DNA from 3 places in the Actinomadura napierensis genome. Region 3 is predicted to be linked to each of the others. Evidence: riboswitches for the same ligand, from Rfam matches in the RefSeq annotation. Region 3 holds a riboswitch; each other region holds the start of a gene.
The links. Region 3 has a riboswitch for thiamine pyrophosphate ahead of thiO (glycine oxidase ThiO). Riboswitches for the same ligand answer to the same signal wherever they lie in the genome.

Region 1: it holds a riboswitch for thiamine pyrophosphate, as region 3 does, so the genes downstream of both, ABD296_RS02245 (purine-cytosine permease family protein) here and thiO (glycine oxidase ThiO) in region 3, are expected to answer to the same signal.
Region 2: it holds a riboswitch for thiamine pyrophosphate, as region 3 does, so the genes downstream of both, thiC (phosphomethylpyrimidine synthase ThiC) here and thiO (glycine oxidase ThiO) in region 3, are expected to answer to the same signal.

What each region holds. Positions count from the first base shown of each region.
Region 1 covers NZ_BAAAMR010000002.1:157,084-160,350, reverse strand. The annotation lists gene ABD296_RS02260 (VOC family protein) at 1-21, shown strand, start outside; gene ABD296_RS02255 (SSI family serine proteinase inhibitor) at 102-521, opposite strand; gene ABD296_RS02250 (rhodanese-like domain-containing protein) at 613-945, shown strand; TPP riboswitch at 995-1,112, shown strand; gene ABD296_RS02245 (purine-cytosine permease family protein) at 1,105-2,490, shown strand; gene ABD296_RS02240 (PAS domain-containing protein) at 2,665-3,267, shown strand, end outside.
Region 2 covers NZ_BAAAMR010000092.1:26,419-29,685, reverse strand. The annotation lists gene gdhA (NADP-specific glutamate dehydrogenase) at 1-1,205, opposite strand, end outside; gene tsaA (tRNA (N6-threonylcarbamoyladenosine(37)-N6)-methyltransferase TrmO) at 1,298-1,720, opposite strand; TPP riboswitch at 1,817-1,930, shown strand; gene thiC (phosphomethylpyrimidine synthase ThiC) at 1,926-3,267, shown strand, end outside.
Region 3 covers NZ_BAAAMR010000042.1:33,912-37,178, forward strand. The annotation lists gene ABD296_RS23375 (thiazole synthase) at 1-690, opposite strand, end outside; gene thiS (sulfur carrier protein ThiS) at 694-894, opposite strand; gene thiO (glycine oxidase ThiO) at 926-2,050, opposite strand; TPP riboswitch at 2,041-2,154, opposite strand; gene ABD296_RS23390 (NAD(P)/FAD-dependent oxidoreductase) at 2,278-3,267, shown strand, end outside.

The DNA.
Region 1 (3,267 bases), on a different contig from region 3:
GCACGCCTCGCCCCGCTCTGACGCCCCGGACCCGAACCGCCGTCGCGGACGGCCCGGGCAGGCCTACGCCGCCCGCGCCGCCGCGGCAGGCCGGTCCCCGGTCAGCGGACCTTGGGAACCGGGCCGAAGACGGGGGCGATCTGGGTCCAGCGGTGGAGCTGGCAGCCGTCGTTGCGCTTGAACGTGGTGTCGACCGGCTTGCCCTGCCAGGTGCCCTTCACCGTGGCGACCTCGGGGCCGCCGTAGATGTCGGTGCACATCCGGTCCTTGGGGACGGGGTCGAAGGGCGCCTTGGCCTTGGTGAGCGCGGCGCAGGCGTCGGCGGCCTTCGGATGGTCGCCGCCGGCCGGGTCGCAGGTCAGCGTGTAGGTCTTGGCCGGGGCCTGCGCGGAGGCCCGGATCCGGATGGTGAGGCTGTCGGCCGGGGAACCCGAGGGCCGGACCGTGGCGGCGCCCGAGGGCTTCTCGGCGGGAAGGCTCTTGTCGTGTTCGTCGCCGCAGGCGGCCAGTGAGAGGATCATGGCAAGCCCGGGCGCGGTGAGAAGGAGCGTCCGATACCGCATGCGTGATTCGACGCAGGGTGGCTTCGCGCGGTTCCATGGGGGTGTGATGATTTTCGGGGACGAGGTTCCGGCGGTGGTCGCCGCCGACGTTCCGCAGGACTGCTACCTGCTGGACGTGCGGGAGCAGGACGAGTGGGAGGCGGGGCACGCGCCCGGGGCCGTCCACATTCCGATGGGCCGGCTGGGCGACCGGGCCGGGGAGGTCCCCCGGGACCGGGAGATCTTCGTGATCTGCCGGTCGGGTGCGCGGTCGGCGCAGGTGACGGTGGCGCTGAACCAGGCCGGATGGCTGGCGAAGAACGTCGACGGCGGGATGAAGGCCTGGGCCGAGGCGGGCCGGCCGATGGAGAGCGGCCGGGACGGCGACCCCTACGTGGCGTGACCGTTCTGCACCTTATGAGGGGTTGCGGGCGGTTGTACGATCGGTGCTGACCGATACCCGCGGGAGCTCGGGCCACAAGCCGGGCTGAGAGGGCGGCCTTCCTGGCGCCGCCGACCGCATGAACCTGTCCGGGTAATGCCGGCGTAGGGAGCGTGTCCCGTGACGTCCGACGTCGAGAAGACCCTCGCTGACGCGCGTCCGCGCGACGAGGTCCCCTACACCCTCGACGAGCCCGCCCCGAAGGTGCTCGGCTTCTGGGACCAGAGCGCGTTCTGGGCGAACCTCGGGGTCAGCCTGCTGGCCTTCTCCGGCGCCTACACCGTCCTCGCGCCGGACGCCGACGGAAAGCCGACGCTGGCGATCGCGGCGGGGATCGCCGCGATGATCGTCGGCACCGTGCTGGGCGGGCTGATGCTCGGCCTGGCCGCCGCGCCGGGCGCGAAGACGGGGCAGCCGGCGATGGTGCTGCTCAGAGGCCTGTTCGGCGCGCGGCTGTCGTACCTGCCGACGGTGCTGAACATCGCGCAGCTCATCGGCTGGGGCACGTTCGAGCTGATCGTGATCGCCGACGCGGCGCGCGAGCTGTGGGACGGGGTGCCGCGCTGGGGCTACGTGGTCGCGGCCGGGGTGCTCACCACGGTGCTGACGATCTGGCCGCTCGGGTCGGTGCGGCTGCTGCGCCGGTACGTGACGGTCGCGGTGATCATCGCGCTGGCCTACTTCTACGTGCAGCTCGTCCGGCAGCCGCTGCCCGACCTGAACGACGGGTCGTGGAGCGGGTTCTGGGTCGGCGCGGACGCGGCGCTGGCGGTGTCGATCTCGTGGGTGCCGGTTGCCGCCGACTACACCCGGCACGCCAGGAGCGCGCGGGCGGCTTTCGGTGCGGCGTCGGTGGGGTATTCGGTCACCCAGATCGTGGCCTACGTCCTGGGGCTGCTGGCCCTGGCGCTCGTCGCGGGCGACACCGAGCGGGTGTTCGACCCGTTCCTGCACGTCGCGCTGGGCGCGGTGTTCTTCGCGGTGTTCGTGCTGCGGGAGGCCGACCAGTCGTTCGCGAACGTGTACTCCACGGCGGTGTCGATCCAGAACCTCGTGCCGCGCGCCGACCGCCGGGTTCTGTCGGTCGCGCTCGGCGCCGGCATCACGGTGCTCGCCCTGGTGCTGGACATCAACGACTACGCGAGCTTCCTGTCGCTGATCGGGTCGGTGTTCGTGCCGATGCTGGGCGTGCTGGCCGCCGACTTCTTCCTGGGCCGGGGGCGCGGCGGCTGGGACGCCAGCCGGACCGCGCCGTCCCGGTGGAGCATGATCGTCGCGTGGGCGATCGGGATCGTCGCCTACCAGCTGATCAACGCCGGCACCGTGAGCTGGTGGGCGGACCTCTGGCAGGACGTCCGCGACGCGCTGCACTTCACCCCGCAGAGCTGGATGAGCGCGTCGCTGCTGTCCTTCCTCGTCGCCGGCGCCGCGACCCTGCTGATCGGCCGGGCGGTGCCGTCCGGCCGGGCGGGGACCGCGCGGGACGGCCGCATTACTCGACGGTAGGGTTGCCGGGACCGCGCGCCGACGGATGCGCCGCGCCCGCCGGAAAGGGCACGACGGATGGCCGATTTCGAGGTCTTCGGGCCGCTGAAGTGGTGTTCTTCCGCTCGGTCGCGGCAGATGGTGGGAACCTTTCGGCGGCTGTTGTCCGGCGCGGCGCCGGTGCCGGGTGGCACGATGACAGGCGTGCAGCACGTCCACGATCCGATCGCGCGCGCCGTCATCGAGAGCGCCGCCGACGCGATCGTGGCCGTCGACCAGAAGCATCGCGTCACCGTGTGGAACCCCGCCGCCGAGCGGATGTTCGGCTGGAGCGCCGAGGAGATGGTCGGCCGCGTCCCGCCGATCGTCCCGGACGAGCTGAAGGCCGAGCACAACGCCGTCCAGGAGCGGCTGCTCACCCGGCGCGCCGGCGAGGGCGAGTCCGAGAAGGAGGGCGGGCAGATCTCGATCGCGACCCGCCGCTTCCACCGCGACGGCCGGCTGATCGACGTGCGGATCGACACGAGCCTGCTGAAGGACCCGGCTGGCACCCCGCTCGGCTGGGTCGGGGTCTACCACCCGGCCGAGGACGACGAGATCGTCCAGCACCACATGACCGAGCGGGCGCGGCTCGTCCGGCGGCTGAACGACATCGTCGCCGACCTCAACGCCGAGCTCGACCTGGCCGTGGTGCTCGACCGGATCACCACCGCGCTGATCGAGCTGACCGGCGCGGACGCGGGCGGGTTCGTCCGGATCGAGGGGGAGCGGCTGCGGCTGGTCAGCATGTCGGGCCTG
Region 2 (3,267 bases), on a different contig from region 3:
ATCTCCCGGCCCGCGTTCTGCCGCATCTCCAGGGCGCTGACCGCGACGCCGCCGGCGTTGGCGGCCTTGCCCGGCCCGAACGCCACGCCGGCCTCCTGCAGCACGTGGACCGCCTCCGGCGTGGCCGGCATGTTGGCGCCCTCGGAGACCGCCTTCACGCCGTTGCGGACCAGCACCCGCGCGGCCTGCGCGTCGAGCTCGTTCTGCGTCGCGGACGGCAGCGCGATGTCGGCCGGCACGTCCCACACGCTGCCGCCCCGGACGAACCGGGCGGACGCGCCGCGCCGCTCGGCGTAGTCGGAGACGCGGCCCCGCTCGACCTCCTTGACCTGCTTGAGCAGGTCGAGGTCGATGCCCTTCTCGTCGACCACGTAGCCGCCCGAGTCGGAGACGGTGATGACGTTCGCGCCGAGCTGCTGGGCCTTCTCGATGCTGTAGATCGCGACGTTGCCGGATCCGGACACGGTGACGGTCTGGCCGTCGAGGTCCTCGCCGCGCTTGCGGAGCATCTCGGCGGTGAACAGCACGTTGCCGTACCCGGTCGCCTCCGTGCGGCACGCCGAGCCGCCCCACGGCTGGCCCTTGCCGGTCAGGACGCCCGCCTCCCAGCGGTTGCTGATCCGCCGGTACTGCCCGAACAGGAAGCCGATCTCCCGGCCGCCGACGCCGATGTCCCCGGCCGGGACGTCGGTGTCCGCGCCGATGTGGCGCTGCAGCTCGGTCATGAACGACTGGCAGAACCGCATCACCTCGGCGTCGGAGCGGCCGCGCGGGTCGAAGTCGCTGCCGCCCTTGCCGCCGCCGATGCCGAGCCCGGTCAGCGCGTTCTTGAAGATCTGCTCGAAGCCGAGGAACTTCACGATGCCGAGGTTCACGGTCGGGTGGAAGCGCAGCCCGCCCTTGTACGGGCCGAGCGCGCTGTTGAACTCGACCCGGAACCCCCGGTTGACGTGCACCGCGCCGGAGTCGTCCGTCCACGGCACCCGGAAGACGATCTGCCGCTCGGGCTCGACGATCCGCTCCAGCAGCCCCGATCCGGCCAGCTCCGGGCGGGCCGCGACCGCCGGCCCGAGCGAGTCCAGCACCTCGTGGACGGCCTGGTGGAACTCCGGCTCCCCCGGGTCGCGCACCAGGACCCGCCCGTAGATCCTCTCCAGGACGGTCTGCGGGGCGGTCGCACTCGGCGTCCGGGGGGCTGCGGGCATGCGGCGTTCCTTCCTCACACGGCGATCATGACTTGGTGATCATGCGGTTCCACTCTAGGCCGTGGCCCGGAGGACGCCCGCGCACGGGCAGGTCAAAGCCCTGGAACGTCCCCGATCACGGGCTTGACGTCCAGCACCGGGGTGCCGTCGAGCGCCTCCAGGCCGCGCACGCGCAGCCGCCGGCCGACGACCTGGAGGATCTCCACCGGGTGCAGGCCGATCGGGTTCGGGCGGGCCGGGGAGCGGGTGGCGAACACGCCGGTCTCCGGGTTGGCCGGGTCGTCGCGCGGCCGGGTGCGCAGCACGTCGCGCGGCGCCAGGTGCAGCCAGGTCAGCACGATGACCCGGTCGCCGGCGCGCAGCCCCTCCAGTGCGGCGGAGCAGGACGGCTCGAAGACCAGCCACGCGTCGGGCGCCCCCTCCGTCCCCTGTTTGGGCGCTTCGGCCCGGTCCTTCAGCTCCGACGACACGTGCCCGACCGGCGTGAGGGTGAAGTCCCCCTGGACGTTGCGCATGCCCCGATCTTTCCAGCCGGAGGCCGTCCGCGCGGGCGCGTTCTAACCCAGGGACCGCGGTTGCGGCAACGGGGGTGCGCCGGGCTACCGTCGAGCACGACAGATCGCGGGGGCCCGGCGAACCGGGCTGAGATAGCGGCTGGGACGGCCGCTGACCGCATGAACCTGACCGGGTAATGCCGGCGTAGGGAGAGATCGAGTCGTCATGACCGAATCCGTGGTTCCAGCTGCCCGCAAGACCTACCTCCCGGGCTCGCGGCCCGGGATGCGCGTCCCCATGCGGGAGGTGCCGCTGACCAACGGCGACGCCGTCGTCCTGTACGACACGTCCGGGCCGTACACCGACCCCGAGCACGAGACCGACGTCCGCAGGGGCCTGCCCGCGCTGCGGGAGGCGTGGATCGCCGGACGCGGCGACACCGAGCCGTACGAGGGCCGGCCGGCGCGCCCCGAGGACGACGGGCGCCGCTCCGCGCCCGTGTCCGACGGGCTGCTCCCCCGCAGGCCGCGCCGGGCGAGCGGCGGCGCGGTGACCCAGCGCGCGTACGCGCGGCGCGGGGAGATCACCGCCGAGATGGAGTTCGTGGCGCTGCGCGAGGGCGTGGCGCCGGAGTTCGTCCGCGACGAGCTGGCGGCCGGGCGGGCGGTGCTGCCCGCGAACGTCAACCACCCCGAGATCGAGCCGATGATCATCGGCCGGAACTTCCTGGTGAAGGTGAACGCCAACATCGGCAACTCGGCGGTGGCGTCCTCGATCGAGGACGAGGTCGAGAAGATGACGTGGGCGACCCGCTGGGGCGCCGACACGATCATGGACCTGTCGACGGGCCGGGACATCCACACCACCCGCGAGTGGATCCTGCGCAACTCGCCGGTGCCCGTCGGGACCGTCCCGCTGTACCAGGCGGTCGAGAAGGCCGGCGGCGACCCGGCCGAGCTGACCTGGGAGGTCTTCCGCGACACCGTGATCGAGCAGGCCGAGCAGGGCGTCGACTACATGACCGTGCACGCGGGCGTGCTGCTGCCCTACGTGCCGCTGACGGCGCGGCGCAAGACCGGCATCGTCTCGCGCGGCGGATCGATCATGGCGGCGTGGTGCCTGGCGCACCACGAGGAGAACTTCCTCTACACCCACTTCCGCGAGCTGTGCGAGATCTTCGCCGCCTACGACGTCACCTGGTCGCTCGGCGACGGCCTGCGCCCGGGCTGCATCGCCGACGCCAACGACGAGGCGCAGTTCGCGGAGCTGCGCACCCAGGGCGAGCTCACGAAGATCGCGGCCGAGTTCGGCAACCAGGTGATGAACGAGGGCCCGGGCCACGTCCCGATGCACAAGATCAAGGAGAACGTGGACCTGCAGCAGGAGTGGTGCGACGGCGCGCCGTTCTACACGCTCGGGCCGCTGACCACCGACATCGCACCGGGCTACGACCACATCACCTCGGCGATCGGCGCCGCGATGATCGGCTGGCACGGCACCGCGATGCTCTGCTACGTCACGCCGAAGGAGCACCTCGGGCTGCCCGACCGCGACGACGTCAAGGCCG
Region 3 (3,267 bases):
GGCGGGGGACTGGGCGCGGGTCACGGCCGTCGCGAGCAGCACCGCGTCGCAGCCGAGCTCCATGGCGAGTGCGGCGTCGGACGCGGTGCCGAGCCCCGCGTCCAGGATCACCGGGACCTCCGCCCGCTCGACGATCAGCTCGATGTTGTGCGGGTTGCGGATGCCGAGCCCCGACCCGATCGGCGAGCCGAGCGGCATGACCGCCGCGCAGCCGATCTGCTCCAGCCGGTGCGCCAGCACGGGGTCGTCGTTGGTGTAGGGCAGCACCACGAAGCCGTCGTCGACGAGCTGCTCGGCGGCCTCCACCAGCTCGATCGGGTCAGGCAGCAGCGTCCGCTCGTCCGCGATCACTTCGAGCTTGACCCAGTTCGTGCCGAGCGCCTCGCGCGCCATCTTCGCGGTCAGCACGGCCTCGCCGGCGGTGAAGCAGCCCGCGGTGTTCGGCAGCACCCGGATGCCGCACCCGGTCAGCACGTCCAGCACCGAGCCGCGCGCGGACGGGTCGACCCGCCGCATCGCGACCGTGGTCAGCGCCGTCCCCGACGCGGTGAGCGCCTCGCGCAGCACGTGCATGCTGGGCGCCCCGCCGGTGCCCATGATCAACCGGGAGGCGATCTCCTCGCCGGCGATCACCAGGGCGTCCGCCGCGGTGTCGTTCGTCGCGGTGTCGTTCGTCGTCCGATGTGTCACCGGTCAGCCTCCCTGTACCGCGGTCAGCACTTCGAGGCGGTCCGCCTCGCGCAGCGTCGTCGCCTCCCACGCCGACCGCCGGACGACCTCGTCGTTCAGCGCGGCGGCCACGCCGGACGCGGCGGTGGTTACGGACGCGACCGCCTGCGCCAGGGACGCGCCGTCGGGCAGCTCGCGCGGCTCTCCGTTCACGATGATCTTCATTACTGCACGACCTTCATCACTGCGGCCTTCATCACTGCGGCTCGGGGGCGAAGCGGGCGGGGGAGAACGGGGCTGCCACCTCGGGGACGGGCCCGTCCAGCAGCATCGCGGCGAGCGCGTCGGCGCTGACCGGCGCCAGCAGGATGCCGTTGCGGAAGTGGCCGGTGCCGAGGTAGAGGCCGGGCAGCGCGGTGGGGCCCATCAGCGGGGCGTTGTCCGGGGAGCCGGGGCGCAGGCCGGCGCTGACCTCGGCGAACTCCAGCTCGGTGATGCCGGGCAGCAGCTCGCGGGCGTCCCGCAGCAGCTCCCACAGGCCGCCCGCGGTGACCCGCGTGTCGAACCCCATCTCCTCCTGCGTGGCGCCGATGACGATCTCGCCGTCCGCGCGCGGCACCAGGTAGATCGACGAGCCCTTGACCACGCCGCGCGTCGTGCGCCGCAGGAACGGCACCGGCGTGCGGAGCCGGACCACCTGCCCCTTGACCGGCCGGACGGGTGGAACGGTCCCGGAGGGCAGGCCATCGAGGTCGCCCGACCACGGCCCGGCGGCCAGCAGCACCTTGTCCGCGCGGATCTCCGAGGCGTCCTCCAGCCGGACCCCGGCGGCGGCGTCCCGCTCGATCACGACGCCCTTCGCCCGCCGCCGCACCAGCCGGACGCCCAGCCGCTCGCCCGCCGCCAGCAGCGCCGGGGCGAGGCGGCGCGGGTCGACCGAGCCGTCCTCGGGGGCGAGCAGGCCGCCGCGCACGCCGGGCGCCAGCATCGGCTCGGCCTTGCGGCACTCGCGGCCGGTCAGCGGCTCGACGGGGATCCCGAGCCCTTCCTGGAAGGCGCGCAGGTCGTCCAGGACCTTCAGGTCGTCGGAGTCGAACGCGACCTGGAGCGTCCCGTCGTCGCGGTAGCCGGTGTCCAGGCCGGTGGCCTCGGCCAGCTCGGCGGCGAACGCGCCGTAGCGGTCGCGGGAGGCGAGGCCGAGGCGCAGCAGCGGCTCCTCGCCGTAGGTCAGCTCGCTGACCGGGGTGAGCATGCCCGCCGCGACCGACGACGCGCCGCTCGCGGGCGCCGGGTCGACCAGGGTGACGGCGGCGCCGCCCTGGGCGGCCCGCCAGGCGGTGGCCAGGCCGATGACCCCGGCCCCGATGATCACGATCCGCAATGCGCGCTCCCTTCGCCGGCATGATCCGGATCAGGTCGTGGCGGTCGGCGGCCCGGTCAGCCGCCCTCTCAGCCCGGTCGTACCGGACTCCCGCGCCCTGTTGTGTTGTGCACGTGGTTGTGTTTGCACGTGCCGTTATGTCCCCCACCCTACGACCACCGGCCGCGATGCAGCTGTCTGGACACCAGTCCAAATCCGCTCCGGCGGGCCCGTTAGGGTGGGCGCCCATGAACAGGGTGATCGTCGTGGGCGGCGGGCTGGCGGGCGTGCGGGCCGCCGAGGCACTGAGGAGCAAGGGGTACGAGGGCGCGCTGACCCTCGTCTCGGCGGAGCGGCACCGGCCCTACGACCGGCCGCCGTTGTCGAAGGCCGTGCTGGCGGGCGACTCCGACGACACGACCGTCGACGCCGACTGGGACGCGCTCCGCTGCGAACTGCTGCTCGGCGAGCGCGCCACCGGCCTGCGCCTCGACGCACCGGGCAGGGACGGCCGAGGGGGCGGCACGGTCGCGTCCACCGCCGGCGACCTGCCCTTCGACGGCCTGGTCATCGCCACCGGCGCCGAACCCGTCACGCTGCCCGGCGACGGCCGCCAGCACGTCCTGCGCACCATCGAGGACTCCCGCGACCTGCGCGGACGGCTCACCGAGGGCGCCCGGATCGTCATCGTCGGCGCGGGCTGGATCGGCGCCGAGGTCGCCACGACCGCCGCGAAGAAGGGCTGCGCCGTCACCGTCGTCGAGGCCGCCGACACCCCGCTCTCGCAGGCGATCGGCCCCGAGGTCGGCGCGCTCACCATCCCCTGGTACGCCGAGGCGGGCGTCGAGCTTCGCACCGGCGTCAAGGTCGCCGCGGTCGAGCACGGCGGGCTCGCCCTCGCCGGCCCGAACGGCGGCGAGCGGATCGACGCCGACGAGGTCGTCGTCGGCATCGGCGTACGGCCCGCGCTCGGCTGGCTGGAGGGCTCCGGCCTGCGGCTGGAGCGCGGCGTCGTCACCGACGGCTCGTTCCGCACCGTCATGGACGACGAGGACGGCACCGTCCGCCCGGACGTCGTCGCGGTCGGCGACTGCGCCGCCTGGTGGTCGGAGCGGTACGGGCGGCGGCTGCTCGTCGAGCACTGGGACACCGCCCTCAACGCCCCCGACGTCGCCGCCGCGGCCCTGCTCGGCCAGGACGCGGTCTACGACGCCGCCCCCTACTTCTGGTCCGAGCAG